2 regions of the Caloramator sp. CAR-1 genome follow, and region 2 is predicted to be linked to the other one. Evidence: riboswitches for the same ligand, from Rfam matches in the RefSeq annotation. Region 2 holds a riboswitch; the other holds the start of a gene.
What was found. Region 2 has a riboswitch for thiamine pyrophosphate ahead of thiT (energy-coupled thiamine transporter ThiT). Riboswitches for the same ligand answer to the same signal wherever they lie in the genome.
Positions count from the first base shown of each region.

Region 1: it holds a riboswitch for thiamine pyrophosphate, as region 2 does, so the genes downstream of both, thiS (sulfur carrier protein ThiS) here and thiT (energy-coupled thiamine transporter ThiT) in region 2, are expected to answer to the same signal.

Region 1 is NZ_JAUONW010000022.1:68,862-75,334, reverse strand. It holds gene Q3V94_RS07035 (ABC transporter ATP-binding protein) at 1-1,278, opposite strand, end outside; TPP riboswitch at 1,640-1,753, shown strand; gene thiS (sulfur carrier protein ThiS) at 1,832-2,023, shown strand; gene Q3V94_RS07025 (thiazole synthase) at 2,016-2,792, shown strand; gene thiH (2-iminoacetate synthase ThiH) at 2,794-3,888, shown strand; gene thiF (sulfur carrier protein ThiS adenylyltransferase ThiF) at 3,885-4,487, shown strand; gene thiE (thiamine phosphate synthase) at 4,477-5,157, shown strand; gene thiC (phosphomethylpyrimidine synthase ThiC) at 5,126-6,379, shown strand.
Region 2 is NZ_JAUONW010000026.1:30,068-42,005, forward strand. It holds gene Q3V94_RS07935 (DNA double-strand break repair nuclease NurA) at 1-391, opposite strand, end outside; gene Q3V94_RS07940 (AbrB/MazE/SpoVT family DNA-binding domain-containing protein) at 575-820, shown strand; gene rsmI (16S rRNA (cytidine(1402)-2'-O)-methyltransferase) at 876-1,718, opposite strand; gene Q3V94_RS07950 (tRNA1(Val) (adenine(37)-N6)-methyltransferase) at 1,756-2,490, opposite strand; gene Q3V94_RS07955 (TlpA disulfide reductase family protein) at 2,620-3,183, opposite strand; gene Q3V94_RS07960 (cytochrome c biogenesis CcdA family protein) at 3,171-3,845, opposite strand; gene Q3V94_RS07965 (asparaginase) at 4,050-5,033, shown strand; gene Q3V94_RS07970 (sodium:alanine symporter family protein) at 5,275-6,729, shown strand; gene Q3V94_RS07975 (Uma2 family endonuclease) at 6,796-7,359, shown strand; gene speE (polyamine aminopropyltransferase) at 7,472-8,317, shown strand; gene Q3V94_RS07985 (amino acid permease) at 8,439-9,875, shown strand; gene thiT (energy-coupled thiamine transporter ThiT) at 9,909-10,538, opposite strand; TPP riboswitch at 10,567-10,668, opposite strand; gene Q3V94_RS07995 (ATP-binding protein) at 10,720-11,583, opposite strand; partial or broken gene Q3V94_RS08000 (UPF0236 family protein) at 11,780-11,938, opposite strand, start outside.

The sequences.
Region 1 (6,473 bases), on a different contig from region 2:
TTGTCTTATAAATGACTTTGATATATCTTTAAGTTCTATCCCATCTATTTTTATTGAACCTTTTTTGTAGTCGTAAAGCCTCAATAAAAGGGATATTATTGTTGATTTTCCTGAACCTGTGGAGCCAAAGAAGGCTACCGTTTGTCCTGCTTCAATTTTAAAAGAAATATCCTTTAAAACATAATTTTTATCATCAAATCCAAAGGTTACGCTGCTAAATTCGATATTCCCCTTGATTTCAATATCTTTAATTCCTTCATCAAGGTTTTCCCTATCCTGAGTTAGTATTTCGTGTATTCTTGAAAGGGATATGGTCATTTTGCCCATGTCGGAAAGAATTCTTCCCATCTGCCTTACAGGCCAAAGGAGCATTCCTTCATAGCTGACAAAAACGAGCAAGGTTCCTATGGTGATTTTGCCATTTGCAGCAAAGTATGAGCCAATAAGAACCACAAGGGCAGTTTGAATCATACAAAGGCAGTCTGAAAAGGACCAATAGTTTGCAAAAAGCTTTATAAGATTATAGGTAAGGTCCCTGTAGGTTTTGTTTTTTTCTGCAAATTTTTTAATCTCAAACTCTTCCCTTGCAAAGGCCTTTACAACTCTAATTCCTGTTATGTTTTCTTGAATTACCGTTGAAAGTTCAGCCTCTGCCTCATCGCTTCTTTTAAATTGCCTTTGAACCCTTGTAAAAAACCAAAGGGCAAAGGCGAAGATAATAGGAACTATTAATGTCGCAACAAGGGCAAATTTTACATCCAAAGAAAACATTATGATGAGTATAAGGCTAAGAAGTATAACTGTCCTTCCTATTTCAACAAACTGGTTTGCTAAAAAATTTCTTATGGTTTCAACGTCGGAGGTGCATCTTTGTATTATTTCCCCCGATGGATATTTTGAGTAAAATTCATATTTTGCCCTAAGTATTGTTTCGTATAGACTGTCCTTAAACCTCTTTGCTATGTTTTCTGAGGCTTGGCTTGACCATTTCCCTTTAAGATAAAGAAATAATGCGTTAAGTAGGGTAAGTAGTATTACCAAAAGCCCCATAATCCATAGATTTTTTAGAATGTAATCTCTACCACCTAAAGAATCTACTAAGTTTATCATTAGTTTAGATGTCATAGGCTTTGTTCCGATTATCGAGTCAACGGTTAGTTTTATAATAAGGGGAATAAGGACGGAGAATAAAGCCGAAAGACCCGTTGCAATTATTGAGGCAATGTATTTTAGCCTAAAGCCCTTTGAAAAATCAATTAATAGTCGATATTTCCTCATGTCATCACCTTCCTTTAAACATAAAAAGGCCATGGGATAGCACACCCATGGCCTAGATTACTTAATATTTTTTAGGGCAATATACGCGAAGGCATAGGTTGCACTATCTTTTTATTTTTAGTATTAAATTTAATTTTTAAACTTCCTATAAACATTAACATCTGTGCAACCTCCCTTCATAAATATTTCTTTTTATAGTATAAAATAATTTTTAAAAAATTTCAACAATTTTTTGATATAATGCCATAAGTTGCTATGTGTTATAAGAAAATTATGGAAATGTCAAAAAGTCAAAATGTCAAGAGGCAGGCACTTTACATTTTATAATTTTTTGAATTATAATAATTTTAGAAAACTAAATAAAGGACACTGGGGGAGATGGACGAGGCCATCTGAGAGTAAGGTCCGATGAAACCTTAGACCCTTTGAACCTGATCTGGATTATACCAGCGTAGGGAAGTGGGAAAATATGCACTACTCTATTTTGCTGGGTAGTGCTTTTTTGCACTACCTTTACGCTGGGGTAGTGCAATTTTTTTTAAGGAGGGAGATAATGGCATTTTTAAACGATGAAAGGATTAGTTTTAATGGGACGGTTTTAGAACTTTTAAAAAGGGAGGGATATGATGAAAAAAAGGTTGTTGTTTTACTCAATGGTGAGATCTTAAAAAGAGACCTTTGGGATGAGGTTTTCTTGAAGGAAGAGGATTATTTAGAAGTTGTAAGTTTTGTTGGAGGTGGTTAATGTGTCTTTTGTAATTGGTGGAAAAACTATTAATTCAAGGCTTTTTGTAGGGACAGGAAAGCTTCCAAGTTATGAAATGATAAAAGATATAATTAGGGAAGCCCAAATAGATGTTGTTACAGTTGCTGTAAGAAGGGCCCATAGAGGTGGAGAAAGAGAAAACATTTTGGATTATATTCCAAAGGAAACCATAATAATGGTAAATACATCCGGAGCAAGGGATTATAAGGAGGCTGTAAAGATAGCTTTAATCGGTAGGGAACTTACAAATTCTAATTGGATAAAGGTAGAAATAGAGGCTGATACTAAATATCTTTTGCCTGATAATGAAGAAACCATTAAGGCCTGTGAAATATTAGTTAAGGAGGGGTTTAACGTTTTCCCTTATATTTCCCCGGATCTTATAGTTGCTAAAAAACTTGAGGATATTGGAGTTAGTGCAGTAATGCCTCTTGGTTCACCTATTGGAACCAACAAAGGATTGGTGGCAAAGGAGCTTTTAAAGGCTATAATAAATGAAGTAAAAATTCCAGTCATAGTAGATGCAGGAATAGGAAGGCCCTCCCATGCGGCAGAGGCTATGGAACTTGGAGCCGAAGCTTGCCTTATAAACACCGCTATTGCAACAGCAAAGGATCCTATTAAAATGGCAAAGGCCTTTAAGATGGCGATAGATGCAGGAAGGCTAGCTTGTGAAGTAGGAGTTTTAAAGGAAAGGGAATATGCCGATGCATCATCACCTTTAACGGGATTTTTAAGGGGTGTTTAATATGTTTAATTTTGAAGAAATAGCCCGTCTTTATGAAGAAAATAAAAGCAAACCTTCAAGGGAGGAAGCTATTGAAATTTTAAATAAGGAGGATTTATCCGATAAGGACTATATTAAACTTTTAAACTGCGATGCTTTAGATATATTAGAGGTGGCAGCGAGGAAGGCAAAAAGGCTTACAGAAGCTTATTTTGGTAAAAACATATTTTTATATATTCCTCTTTATATCTCAAATTATTGTTCATCTGGTTGTATTTATTGTGGGTATTCATGTTTTAACAAAATAGAGAGAAGAAGGCTCAGCTTAGATGAAGTTGAAGATGAGATGCTGGCTATAAAGAGAAAAGGATTTAACAGCATATTACTTTTAACGGGGGAGGATGATACAAAGGAGGGGTTTGAATATTTAAAATCGGCTATAAAAATTGCAAAAAAACATTTTCCTGAAATTTTCATTGAAACAGGTCCTTTATCCTTTGAAGGATATAAGGAACTTGTAGATGAGGGACTAGTTGGGGTTACTTTATACCAAGAAACCTATGACTTAAATACCTATGAAGCTGTCCATTTAATAGGAAGGAAAAGGAATTTTGTTAAAAGGTTAAATGCCATTGAGGAGGCAATAAGGGCTGGAGTCAAGGAGGTAAATATAGGTTGTCTTTTGGGACTTTCAAATGATTTTAAAAAGGATGTATTTTTAACTGCTATGCATGGCAAGTATCTTTTAAAAAAATATCCTAAAATAGAGCTTTCTATATCCTTCCCTAGGATAAGGCCCTTTGAAGGAATGAATTTTATCTATACAAAGGTTGATGACTTGCAATTTGTAAAATTTATAGTTTATACAAGGCTACTATTAAAGCATGTAGGTATCAATATTTCAACAAGGGAAAGTAAAGAACTGAGGGATAACCTAATAGGCCTTGGTGTTACAAAGATGTCGGCGGAGTCTAAAACCGGCGTTGGTGGATATGTAAAGGATAATCCCTCACCAAAGCAGTTTGAGGTATCTGATGATAGAAAGGTTGAAGAAATCATTATGTCTATAAAATTGAAGGGATATAATGCAGAATTTACAAATTGGGTGATGTTATGACCTTTAGAGAAATTTTATTAAATTATCTTTCTGAAAAAGAGCTTAAAAAAATAGAAAAGACGAAGATAATTGTTATAGGCTGTGGAGGTTTAGGTTCTAATATTGCTAAGTTATTGATTAGAACAGGCTTTTTAAAGTTAACCCTTATCGACTTTGATGAAGTGGAGCTTAAAAACTTAAATAGGCAGGACTTTTATTTAGAACAGGTAGGCAATAAAAAGGTGTATGCATTAAAGGAAAACCTATTAAAGATTAATAAGGATGCTTTAATAGAAACACTATGCCTAAAAATAACAGAAGATAACCTAAATTTATTGAAGCAGGCAGACATAGTCGTAGAGGCCGTTGACAGGGTAGAGTATAAAAGGATGATTTTTGAATATTGTCTTTCAGAAAAAATAAGGGTTGTATGTGCTTCAGGTATTGCAGGGTTTGGGGACGGAGAAGGAATAAAAATAAAAAGGGGTAAAAATTATTCAATAATTGGGGATTTTAGAAAATCTATAAGTGAGTTTAGTCCCCTTTCTCCTAAGGTAACTGCTGTTGCCAGCTTGCAGGCCGATGAGGTTTTAAGGATGGTGATAGGAGATGAAAGCTGAAAAATTAAGGCTTTTAAAGGAATACAATCTTTACTGCATTACAGCAGAGAATTTATCTAGGGGAAGAAGCAACATAGAGGTAGTAGAAAAAATGCTAAAGTCGGGTGTGAAGATAATTCAATATAGAGAAAAGAAAAAGACCCTAAGAGAAAAACTCTTAGAGTGTGAAAAAATAAGGCAAATGACATTAGATTATGGTTGCATATTTATAATAAACGATAATATAGAAATTGCAAAGATGGTTTTAGCCGATGGAGTTCATATAGGTCAGGATGATTATCCATTAGAGAGGGTAAGAGACTTTTTAGGAGAGGAATATATAATTGGCCTTTCCACCCATTCGAGGACTCAGCTTTATGATGCCCACAAAATAGGAGCGGATTATATTGGTGTTGGCCCTATATTTAAAACCTTTACCAAGGAGGATGTGTGCGATCCTGTTGGATTTGAATATTTAGATATAGCAGTAAAAGAGAGCAAAATCCCCTTTGTTACAATAGGAGGGATAAAGGAAAACAATATGGAGGATGTTTTAAAAAGGGGAGCAAAGTGTATAGCAATGGTAAGTGAAGTAGTTGGAGCGGAGGATATAAAAGGAAAGATAAAGGCTATTTTAGATAAGCTAAATAACTGGAGGGATAAGAATGAAAACTCAAATGGATTATGCTAAGGAAGGGATACTAACGGAGGAGATGAGAATTGCCATAGAAGTTGAGGAGATGGATGAAAAAATTTTTTTAGAGTTGATAGCAAATGGTAAGATAGTAATTCCTGCAAATAAAAACAGAAGAAGGTCAAAATATTTTGCAATTGGAGATGGGACAAAAGTTAAGATAAATGTTAATATTGGTGTATCCAGCGAATGCGGAGATTTTAAAGAGGAGATTGAAAAGTTGGAGCTTTGTAAAAAATACGAAGTCGAGTCGGTTATGGACCTTTCAAGTGGAAAAAATTCAAAGGAGTTTAGAAAATATCTTTTAAAAAACTATGATTTCATAGTGGGGACGGTTCCGATATATGATATTGCCATATTACATGAGGATTTTACAAAGGTTGAGGCAAAGGAGATGCTTGAGCTTATAGAGATGCAGGCGGAGGAGGGTGTGGACTTTTTTACCCTTCATGCGGGAATTACAAGAAAAACTCTAGAGAGGTTTGAAAAAAATAGTAGAATAATGAAAATAGTATCCCGTGGAGGCGGAATGATTTATAACTGGATGATTAAAAACAACAGGGAAAATCCGCTATATGAATACTTCGATAATATTTTAGATATTTGTAAAAAACATGACGTAACCTTAAGCCTAGGGGACTCCCTAAGGCCTGGATGCATATTCGACGCTACAGATGCCCTTCAAATCGAGGAGCTTATAAATTTAGGTGAGCTAACAAAAAGGGCGTGGGAAAAGGGAGTTCAGGTCATGATAGAGGGTCCTGGCCACATGAGGGCAAATGAAATTGCAGCAAATATGCTCCTTGAGAAAAAACTATGCCATGGAGCACCCTTTTATGTTTTAGGACCTTTAACAACAGATATAGGTGCAGGATATGACCATATTACAGGAGCTATGGGAGGGCTGATTGCAGCCCTTAATGGTGCAAACTTTTTATGTTATGTAACTCCTGCTGAACATTTAAGGCTTCCGAGCATAGAGGATGTTAAAGAAGGAATAATTGCCTTCAAACTTGCTGCCCATTCTGCTAATCTTTCAAAGGGTTTTAAGAAAGACCTTGAAAGGGATTATAAAATGAGCTTGGCAAGATCAGAGATGAATTGGCAGGAGATGTATAGATGGGGAATAGATGAGGAAAAGATGAGGATGTATAAGAAGGATGAAAATAAATACTGCACAATGTGTGGAAAGCTGTGTCCAGTAAATAATGTAAGATAGCCATGGAAGAAAATAAAATATATAAATAATATCAAGATATATATTCGTATATTTTCGAAATATAACAAAAAATATTTGACATATTTAAGGATAT
Region 2 (11,938 bases):
CCACTGCATAGGAGGCAGCCTCAAGCTCTAGCCTTGACATTCTTGATCTTCTTCTTTGTTCGTCTTTAAGTTGGCCGTCCTCATCTTCAAATAAAGGGGCATAAACATCCTGAAGAAAATAACTTTCATTTAATGTGGATTTTGCAAGGGCTTGGACTATCGATATGTAATGGGGATAAAGTCCACCAAAGTTATTTATAGAACCATCAACACCTATTATTCCAAAACCTTTAGTTACTTTCTTTATATCTTCATCCGACAATCTTTTTAACTTAAACTTATTGCTAAAATCATTTATAATGGATTCAACTTCCCTCTTGCTTACCCTTTCAACTTGTCCTTTTAGCCTTTCATTTATCTCTGAAAGTTTTACTTTAAAGCCTTCAAACATAATACCACCTCAATATAATTATACCAAAACTAAAATTTTAAAAAATGTTAAGTTATTCCTATTTTGTTCAAAAAATAACTTTTAATTTTTAGTAAAAATTTCTTTTACTCTATTGACTAATAATGGGAATGCTGTTATTATTTAATTAGAAAGTGTCGAATATTGTTGATAGGAGGAGAAAAAATGAAGTCAACAGGTGTTGTAAGAAAAGTAGACGAGCTTGGTAGAATAGTTATTCCAATCGAACTTAGAAGAACATTAGAAATAGGAGAAAAGGACGCCCTTGAAATCTATGTAGATGGAGAACATATTATATTAAAGAAATATCAACCAGCTTGCATCTTCTGCGGAGACGCAAGGGATGTTATAAACTACAAGGGCAAAAACATTTGCAAAAATTGTTTAGAAGAATTAAAAGCAGACAAGTAATCCCCTTTTATTTGGCATGCAGCAAGCCCCCCAAATATGCTGCATGCCTTTTTGATTATAAGTCAAGGACCCTTCTGTAAACCTCCGACTTTGATAATCCCCTCTCCTTTGCCACCCTTTTTATTGCATCCATTTTAGAAAGTCCATCCTCCATATATAATTTAACCTGCTCTTCTATGGATATTTCCTTTAAACTTTCCTCTTGCCTTTTTTTAGCCTCTTCCTTTGAAAGCCCTTCCATTACAAGAACAAATTCTCCTAAAGGCTTTTTTTCTTTAAATATTTCAATGGCCTCACTTAAAGTGCATCTTATTATTTCTTCATATTTTTTAGTAAGTTCCCTGCAAAGGGCGATCCTTCTATCTCCAAAGGTTTTATAAAGATCCTCCAAAGTCCTTATTAATTTATGGGGTGCTTCATAAAAAATTATAGTCCTCTCCTCGTTTAAAAGAGCATTAAGTCTTTCTTTTCTCCCCTTTTTATCTACCGGCAAAAAGCCCTCAAATACAAATCTTGATGTATTAAGTCCAGACACCACAAGACCATAAACAAAGGCAGTTGGCCCAGGAATTAAGGAAACCTTTATATCCTTTTCAATGGCCATTTTGACAAGGGCCTCACCTGGATCAGATACTCCAGGCGTTCCTGCATCCGTAACAAGGGCCATATTTTCGCCTTCAAGAACTCTTTTTATAATCTTTTCTCCGCTTTCGTATTTGTTGTGTTCATGATAGCTTATAAGGGGCTTTTTTATGCCAAAATGGTTAAGCAGTTTCAGGGTCTGCCTTGTATCCTCCGCTGCTATAAAATCAACTTCCTTTAAAACTTCAAGAGCCCTTAGTGTAATATCGCCTAAATTCCCAATAGGAGTTGCAACAAGATAAATCTCCCCCGACATCTTTCGACCTCCTTTTTAAGTGCCTGGCACTTAAGATTTAAGATTTTATCCCGTAAATCTTTAAAATTTCTTCGGTGTAGTTTCCTTTATCATCATATACGTATAAGGGTGCCTCGATCTTTAAAAAATCTCCACCAGCTTTAACTGCTTCAATTAAAACCATCGTTGGTGGTTTGTTAAAACTTGGATGAACAAACCTTATCCTCTTTGGAGTAAACTTATTATTATGAAGGCTTAATATTATGTCCTTTAGCCTCTCAGGGCGGTGAATCATATAAAGTCTTCCATATCCCTTTAAAAGTCTTGATGCAGAAAAAATAACCTCATCAAGATTTACAAGTATCTCATGGCGGGATATCGCCTTTTTATCCTCCGGATTTGTAAGACCTGTTGATGATTTTTTATAAGGAGGATTTGTAACAACAACATCAAAGGAATTAACCCCAAGTGCATTAAAGCAGTCCTTAATATCCCCTTCAAATATTTCTATTTTATCTGAAAGATTATTTAACTCAACGCTTCTTCTTGCCATATCGGCAACTTCCCTTTGAATTTCAACCCCTATTATTTTGCTAGGCTTATATTTCCCATGCATTAAAAGAGGGATAATCCCTGTTCCTGTTCCAAGATCAACAACCCTCTCCTTATGCCTTGCCTTTGCAAAATCCGATAAAAGAACCGCATCTATACCAAAGCAGAACCAACTAGGGTTTTGAATTATCTTTAGGCCCTCAAGCTGTAAATCATCTATTCTTTCTCCATCCTTTAACATTCTATCACCTCAAGTGCCTGCCTCTTGACATTTTGACTTTTTGACATTTTCAAATTTTTCCATTAACTTAAATAACTTAATAATATTTTTTTAACATAAAAAGCCCCACCTGTAAAGTGGAGCCTAATTTTACTTATTCAATGTAGAATCTATTAAATCTTTTAGCGTTCCCTCATCCATGTATCCAACATGCTGGTTTATTATTTCAAAGTTTCTGTCGATTATAAAGGTGGTTGGAATACCTCGAACGCCATAGATATTAGCAACATTCCCATCAAAGTCCATAAGGGGAACTATGTTATAGGAATTAGCCTTTAAAAAGCTCTCTACTGTTTTGTTATCCTCTCCAATATCCACAAAAACAAACTCAACATCCTTACCCTTATATTCATCCACCATCTTTACAAACCCGGGAAGTTCTGCTTTGCATGGCGGGCACCATGTTGCAAAGAAGTTTAAAACTATTACCTTCCCCTTATAATCAGAGAGCTTTATAGTTTTGCCATTAAGGTTTTCAAGGGAAAAATCTGAGGCAAAGTTTCCCTCAGTTTTTATTGTATCTTCATTTGTAATGGTATTGTCTTCAGTCTGTTTTTGTGGTTTATATAGCTTAAAGCTAATTCCAATAGCAACTATAAGAATGATTATTATACTAATGAGAATGGTCTTTCTATTCATAATCACAACCTCCATAGAAAACTCGATAATCTTTCAAAGTATCCCGTAAAGAGCATAATGCCTGTTGTTATCATTATTATCCCCGCAACTATTTTAACATATTTTACTTTTTTCATTAATACACCAGTTTTTATATTAAACCTTTGAATTAAATAGGCCATAATTATAAAGGGAACTGCAATTCCTAAAGAATAAACTAAAAGCAAAACCATACCATATATAAGCGAACTTTTGCTGGCAGCAATGGCAAGGACTGATGCCAAAATTGGTCCTATACAGGGTGTCCATCCAAAGGCAAGACCCACGCCCAGCAAAAATCCCTTTAAAAATCCCTCTCCTTTAAAATTAAACTCAAATTTTCTTTCCATCATCAAAAAACTTGACTTAATTATATCTAGGTAAAAAAGTCCCATTATAATTATTAAAATTCCTAAGGTTTTATTAAATGCTTCCCTATGGGATAATAAAAATTTACCTATACCACTTGCAGTGGCGCCTAAAAGGACAAAAATTACAGTAAAACCTAATATAAAGGAGAAAGAATTTCTAAGTATCCTTCTTTCCTTAGCCTCCCCCGAAAGATAGGCAAGATATACAGGAAGCAAAGGCAAAAAACATGGGGATAAAAATGAAGCAACACCTTCTAAAAATACTATTCCAAATGTTATATCTCGCATTGTATTCCTCCTTCCCCCGGTGGGGTATATAAATATTGTAAAATAATTTTGTTAATTTTACAACCCCCTATTCCAAATATTATCTATTCTTATTTTGTTTAATTTATTGTATAATAAAATTAGACTGACATGGGCATATAATATAGCTTATATTAAAATATTGTATATAAAAATTAAGTGCCTATCACCTAAAGGAGGATTTTTATGAAAAAGGTCGCAATAGTATTCAACGGTGGAACCATATCTATGAAGGTTGACCCAAGGATAAAGGCAGCTGTCCCAACCCTTTCGGCAGAAGAAATCCTTGCTATGGTAACTGGAATTGAAGGTTATGCAGAGATTGAGCCCCATACCTTTTCAAATCTTCCAGGTCCCCATATGACTCCCGAAAAGATGCTTGAGCTTTCAAAGTTTATAAAAAATCTTTTAGATAGGGAGGATATTACAGGTGTTGTAGTAACCCATGGGACGGATTCACTAGAAGAGACAGCATACTTTTTAGATCTTACCTTAAACTCTGAAAAACCTGTTATTGTAACTGGTGCCATGAGAAATAGCTCTGAGCTTGGATACGATGGGCCACATAATCTTGCAGCCTCCATTTGCACGGCTATATCAGAGGAAGCTAAAGGAAGAGGAGTTTTAGTATGCTTTAACAGCGAGCTACTATTAGCAAGCGAAGTTACAAAGGCAAATTCCATGAGTTTAAACGCATTCCAATCACCAAATTTAGGACCAATAGGAATCGTAGACAGCAATAAAGTAATATTTTATAGAAATACAAAGAAAAGCCAATATATCGATATTGAAAATGTAAATGCAAAGGTTGAACTTATAAAGGCAGTAACAGGAATGGACTCCTCCTACATCGATTATTGTATTGAAAGGGGAATTGATGGGCTTGTAATAGAAGGCATGGGAAGGGGTAACGTCCCCCCACTAATGGTTGATGGAATAAAAAGAGCAATAGATAGAAACATCCCCGTAGTCGTAGTATCAAGGTGCTTCCAGGGAAGGGTTTTAGATTCTTATGGATATGTAGGTGGTGGAAAAAATTTAAGAAACATCGGAGTAATATTCGGTGATAACCTTCCCGGGCAAAAGGCACGAATTAAGCTAATAGTTGCACTTTCTAAAACTAGAAATTTAGAGGAAATTAAAAAAATATTTGAAATGGAACTTTATTAGGCTGTTTACAATTAAACAGCCTTTTTTATTTCCATTTTCTTCATGAATAGAAATATTCTATATCTTGCATAGAAAAAACGAATAACAAATCAAGAAATTCTTGTAAATTCAGAGCTTGTCCGTATTGTTAAAGTTATAACAATTTTTAGAATTTTATAAATTTTGAATTATTTTTATTGATATTATTCATTCCATATGTTAAAATTTTAATATCAAACTAAAGTAAAGAGGGGGTTTTTGAATGAATCTAGCACAATTTGTCGACTTCCTAAACGGTCTTGTATGGAGTAAGGCACTTATCTATCTTTGTCTTCTAGTTGGACTTTACTTCTCACTCAGAATGAGATTCTTCCAGGTAAGACATATCAAAGACATGGTTAAGTATCTTCTTGGCGGTCAAGACTCCGAAAGAGGTGTAACTTCCTTCCAAGCCTTTGCAATGGCAGTTGCAGGACGTGTTGGGACAGGTAATATAGCCGGTGTTGCAACGGCAATTGCAATGGGTGGTCCTGGTGCAGTTTTCTGGATGTGGGCTATCGCCTTCCTCGGTGCAGGTTCAGCTTACGTTGAATCGGTTCTTGCACAGATTTATAAGGAAGAAAGAGACGGACAATACAGAGGAGGCCCTGCATATTATATTGAAAAGGGACTTAAGATGAAATGGTATGCAGTTTTATTTGCTGCATCAACGGTTATAGCCTGTGGTCTATTACTGCCAGGTGTCCAAGCTTATAACATCGGTGAAAGTATAAATAACGCCTTTGGTATTAAGCCATATATAACTGGTATTGTTGTAATTACTCTTCTTGGACTTATTATATTCGGTGGTGTAAAGAGAATCGGTAAAGCTGCAGAAGTTATAGTTCCATTTATGGCTATTGGTTATATAATAGTTTCATTAATTATTGTAATCGTAAACATCAATCAGCTTCCAAGCGTTTTAGCTTTAATATTCAAAAATGCCTTTGGTCTTGATGCTGCCTTTGGTGGTCTTTTGGGTTCAGCTATATCTTGGGGAGTAAAAAGAGGTGTATACTCCAACGAAGCAGGTCAAGGAACAGGCCCTATGGCAGCTGCAGCTGCAGAAGTTTCACACCCTGCAAAACAAGGTTTAGTTCAAGCATTTTCAGTTTATGTTGATACCTTATTCGTATGTTCAGCAACTGCATTTATGATCCTTATAACTGGAAAATACAACGTTCATAAGCCAGGTGGCGGTTTCTTCGTTGAAAACTTACCAGGTGTTCAATACGGACCTGCCTTTACTCAAAAGGCCGTTGAGACTCTCTTCCCATCCTTTGGTGCAGCATTTGTTGCAATTGCTCTATTCTTCTTTGCCTTCACAACACTTATGGCATACTACTACTATTCAGAAACAAGCCTTGCATACCTTATAAACGATGAAAAGCTTAGAAAAACTTTGATCAATGTATTAAGAGTAGTTCTTTTAGCATCAGCCTTCTATGGAACTATAAGAACAGCATCCTTTGCTTGGGCCCTTGGTGACCTTGGTGTTGGTATAATGGCTTGGCTCAACATCATTGCAATAATAATACTCCAAAAGCCAGCCCTTGCAACATTAAAGGATTATGAAGAACAAAAGGCAAAGGGGCTTGATCCAGTATTTGAACCTGAAAAATGGGGCATTGAAGGTGCTGATATTTGGAAGGATATAAAGAAAAAATATGTAAAATAAAGGGTGAGTCCATCACCCTTTATTTTTATTCTTTTTTTGGTATAATTAACTTAAGGGGTGAGTTGCATGGGCGATAAAGCCAGAATTTACGAATACGTATCCTATGAAGAATTTGAAAAAATACAAAATGAGAATCCAAATAAATTGGAATATGATAATGGTTATATATATCTTATGACTCCTGTTCACCCTAATCATGATAGAGTAAAAAATAAAATTGCAAGTGAACTAATAAAATTTTTAGGATTTGAATCCTGCGATGTTTTTACAAGCGACGTTGCAGTTGTATTCGAAAGTAACGAAGAAAAATATGAATTTCAACCCGATGTCATGGTTTGTTGTGACGACAAATTTCAAGGTTCAAAATACAAGGGAATACCAAAATTAATAATAGAGATTCTATCCTATGCCACTGAATACAGAGACAAAGGCCTAAAGTTGAAGATATATGAAAAATTCAACGTTCCTGAATATTGGATAGTCGACATAAGGGAAGAGCAAATTATAGTTTATAGCACAAATACAAACGGAAAATATTTATCTTCAAATATTTATACAAAAAATATGATTGTTAAATCATCATTAGGAATTAATATAAATGTTAACGATATATTCAGCGTTATAAAATAAACTGTTTTCTGGCACTATATATTGATATCATCAATATATAGTGCTATTTTTATTGCCTTTTATAAAATAGCTAATATTTGTTAATAATAAAAAATATGTAGGAAAGGAGCTGATGAAGATGGATGGATTTTTCAAAAAAGTAGGGGATGAGATTTGGTTTGAAGAAGTAGACAGGGATAGCTTAAAGATTTCCTACAAAGTCAAAGATATACTTTACTCTAAAAGATCAAAATTCCAAGACATATATATAGTTAACTCCTATGATTTTGGTAAAATGCTTGTAATAGATGGCGTGGTTCAGACAACCGAAAGGGATGGCTTCATATACAACGAAATGATCTCCCATGTTCCCCTTAGCATGCATGAAAATCCAAAAAATGTTCTTATAATAGGGGGAGGCGACTTAGGGGCAGCCTTTGAGGCGACTAAATATCCTGTTGAAAGAATTGATGTTGTTGAAATAGATGAAGATGTTGTAAAAGCATCCTTAGAATATCTCAAGGAAATTTCAAAGGATTTAAAGGATGAAAGAGTTAACTTTATATTTGAAGACGGTGCAAAGTTTGTAAGGGAAAAGGAAAATGAATATGACATAATAATCGTAGACTCATCGGACCCAATTGGCCCTGCTGAAGTTTTATTTAGCGAAAATTTTTATAGGGATGTTTACAATGCCCTCAAGGAAGATGGAATAATGGCCTGCCAAAGCGAATCTCCTATTTTGTATCCTGATATTTTTAGGGCAACATATAAAAAATTAAAAAACATATTCCCTATAGTTAAAATCTCCATCGCAACAGTTCCAACTTATCCCGGAGGATTTTGGAGCTTTACGATCGGTTCAAAAAAATATGATAAGATAAATAAAGTTAATGATATAGATACAAAATATGTCTCAAAAGAAATATTAGAATCCTCCTTTAATATTCCAAAATTTGTTCAGAATATCATAAAATAAAACGGTGCCTGGCACCGTTTTTAAAATTTTGCTAAAATTTTGTTATTGACTATTCACCTCTTTTCATAGATAATTAACTTATCAATATTTATGCATCAAATGTATAAAGGGGGGTCTTATTATGAGCAATGCTAAAAAATTAGGACTTTGGACTTTGGTTATGCTTACCTTCGTTCCAACCTTTGGATTTGGTAACATAACTACCAACGCTGTTGCACTTGGACCTGCTGCGATTCCATCATGGGTATTGGTATCATTGTTATTCTTCTTCCCATTATCAATTATGATGGCAGAACTTGCATCAGCAAACCAAGATAAGGAAGGCGGAATTTATACTTGGATTGAGAGCGTTCTTGGTCCAAAGTGGGCCTTCATTGGAACATGGTCCTACTTCGTTGCTAATTTATTTTATCTACAAATGGTTTTTGCAAGGATACCAGTTTCAACTTCATGGGCAATATTTGGTGAAAACAGATTCAATGACCAAAACGCATATCTTCTTCCTTACTTGAGCGTTATTCTTGCAATAATACTAACTTATATCGCAACAACAGGAGTTAAGAAGTTCTCAAAGCTTGCTGACTTTGGTGGAAAATTCACTATTGCAGCAACAGTAGTATTTATTCTCTTTGCCTTTGTTGGGCTTTTGGTTGGTAAACCCTCAGCAACTCAATTTACAGTTGAAAACACCATTCCAAAGTTTGATACAGGCTATTTTGCAACCTTCTCATGGCTTCTTTTTGCTGTTGCCGGTGCTGAAGTTGCAGGAACTTATATTAAAGACGTTGATAATCCAAAGAAGACATTCCCAAAGGCAGTTATCATCGCAACTGTTCTTATAGCTTTAGCTTACGTTATAGGTTCTGTTGCTGTATGCCTTGTTATATCACCTGAAGCTCTTCAAGAGGCTAACCTTAAGAACGCAGGTTATGTGGTATATCAGACACTTGCACAAAACTTTGGAATAAACGGCAAGATTGTAGTTCAAATATATGCAGCTATCCTTACTATAACATCTATCGCTGCATATATTGTATGGATTGAATCACCAATTAGGGCTATGTTTGCTGAAGTTCCAGAGGGAACCTTCCCAAAATTCTTAACTGAAAAGGATGAAAACGGAACATTAAAGAAGGCTCTTTGGGCTCAATGTGCCCTTGTTATCATAATGATTATAGTCCCACTATTAGGACTTGACTCAATCGATGCCTTCTTTAGAATATTAACTGACCTTTCATCGTTATCGCTTGTTGTTCCTTATATAGTTTTAATTGCAGCGTATATAGTATTTAGATTAAAAGGTAAAGAAGCTCCATTTACATTCTTTAAGTCCAACACAACGGCTATGATTTTCTCATGGATAGCTCTTATCTTAAGCATTGCAGGATTCTTCGGTGCAGGACTTGACTATGTAATGGGATCAGAAACTACAAAGGAAGCTGCAATCCTAATCTTTAAGACCTATGGTGGTCCTGTAATCCTAATAATTTTAGGATATGTATTAGTATTCTTTACAAGACTTGCTAATAAAAACGCTTCAAAAACTCAATCTATGTAATAAAAACTCCTCTAGGTGTCCTAGAGGAGTTTTTTAGCTTACGGCTTGCTGCTTTATCTTTTCTATGGCATTTTTAAATTGAGGAACTAAGGATATTAAAAGGCAAAGTAAAAGATCCGGCCCTAAATAACTTATGTTATAAACAATTGAATACCATAGCGGGTTCATCCCCTCCGGTGCATAGCTTGCAAAGAAAATAGCCCCAGATATTATATGAAAAATCATCCTTGAAATTCCACCTATTATTAAAGCTATGCTAAAGTTTTTTCTATAAAGTCCTGCAAGCCCAAGGGCAGCAAAGGCAAGGGGATAATCTACTATAACCTGTGCCCAATGAACTATATACTGGTCTTGAATAAACTGCAATATTCCATAGGCAGCACCAGCAATAAGTCCATCCTTATAGCCAAAAATATAAGCAAAAAGCATTATTGGAATCATGCTGCCTAGGGTTATTGTCCCTCCCTGGGGCATCTGCAGAAATTTAATATAGGATAAAACAAAGGACATGGCAATTAAAAGGCTTGCATAGGTAAGTTTCTTTGCCGACATCTTTTCCTTGGATCTTGACATAGCTAGTCCAATACCTACCAAGATAATAATTAAAACCCAAGAAGTCAATGTTATTTTTGAAATGCTTTTAAAGATGTTTAAAAATTGCATAAAAAAACCTCCTTTTAGCCGACGCAAAAGGAGTTAGGCTTCGCTTCCCTTCGCTGGCATTACCCAGTTCAGGTTCTAAGGGTCGAAGGCTATGCCTTCCTCTCAGCACGTGGCTCCCCTAGCGATCGGCAAATTTTTATTCAGTTAATTATATGATACACTTTAAAATTATATACGTCAATCATTCTTTGTCATAAAAATCTAGAAAGGAATACTTTTGTCCTCCCTTTTGCCAACCTATTATGCTATCTAGATTTACGTTTTGAGCTGCCTTAAATATCGACTTTTCAACGTCTTCAAAGTCCTTTTTAAGGTTATTTATAAGCTCTTTAATTTCATATCTCTTATTTCCTATTTTCTTAGCAGCCACCATGCAGGCACAATTTAAAGGCCATATTCCTGCGTATTTTGTAAACTGCTCTATATAACGCTCTTCAATATAATACATAGGCCTTATAAGTTCCATCCCTTCAAAGTTTTGTGCCTTTAATTTAGGCATCATGGTTTTAAAATTCCCTGAGTATAAAACGTTTAAAAGGATTGTTTCAATAACATCATTATAATGGTGACCTAAGGCAAGCTTGTTACACCCAATCTCCTTGGCCTTATTATATAAAGCTCCCCTTCTCATCCTTGCACACATGTAACAAGGATAGTCCTTGGCAATTCTGTCTACAACTTCAAATATCTTCCCATCGAATATGTGGGCAGGAATGTTTAAATAATTTAAATTATCTATAAGAAGCTTTTTAATATCGGGATGGTATCCTGGGTCCATAACTATAAACTCAACTTCAAACTTTGCCTTTGAATGGTTTTTAAATTCCTGAAAGAGCTTTGCCATAAGAAGGCTATCTTTACCCCCTGATATCGCAACCGCAACCTTATCTCCATCCTTTATAAGTTGAAAATCCTTAATTGCCCTTACAAAGGGTGAATAGATTTTGTGCCTAAATTTTGTTATTATGGCCCTTTCTATTTCGGCTAAGGGTTTTCTTTCTGATTCTGGAATTAAAACAGGGCAATTGCTCTGAATGCTATTCATATAATCACCTCAACTACTTCGTATCTATCTTTAGCTTTTCCTTCTAGGCATTCTTTTATATATTATATTACATTATATCCTCCTTTCAAATATATTTTTGTGATATACTTCGATAGTGTCAAGATATTGTAGGTTAATTTTTATAGACAACCCCTTAAATTAGCTAGTTTCAAGGCGTTTGTTAAATTTAAAAAACTTAAATTATATTTTCATATTTTATTGATTTTAATATCCTGTAAATTGGCGTTACTTTCCCTATGTTCAATATCGTTATATTATTCATAACTTCACGTGAAGATTTATTTATCTTTCTTATCGCTTCTTTTATTTTCTTCTTACTTACCTTGAAGGCTTT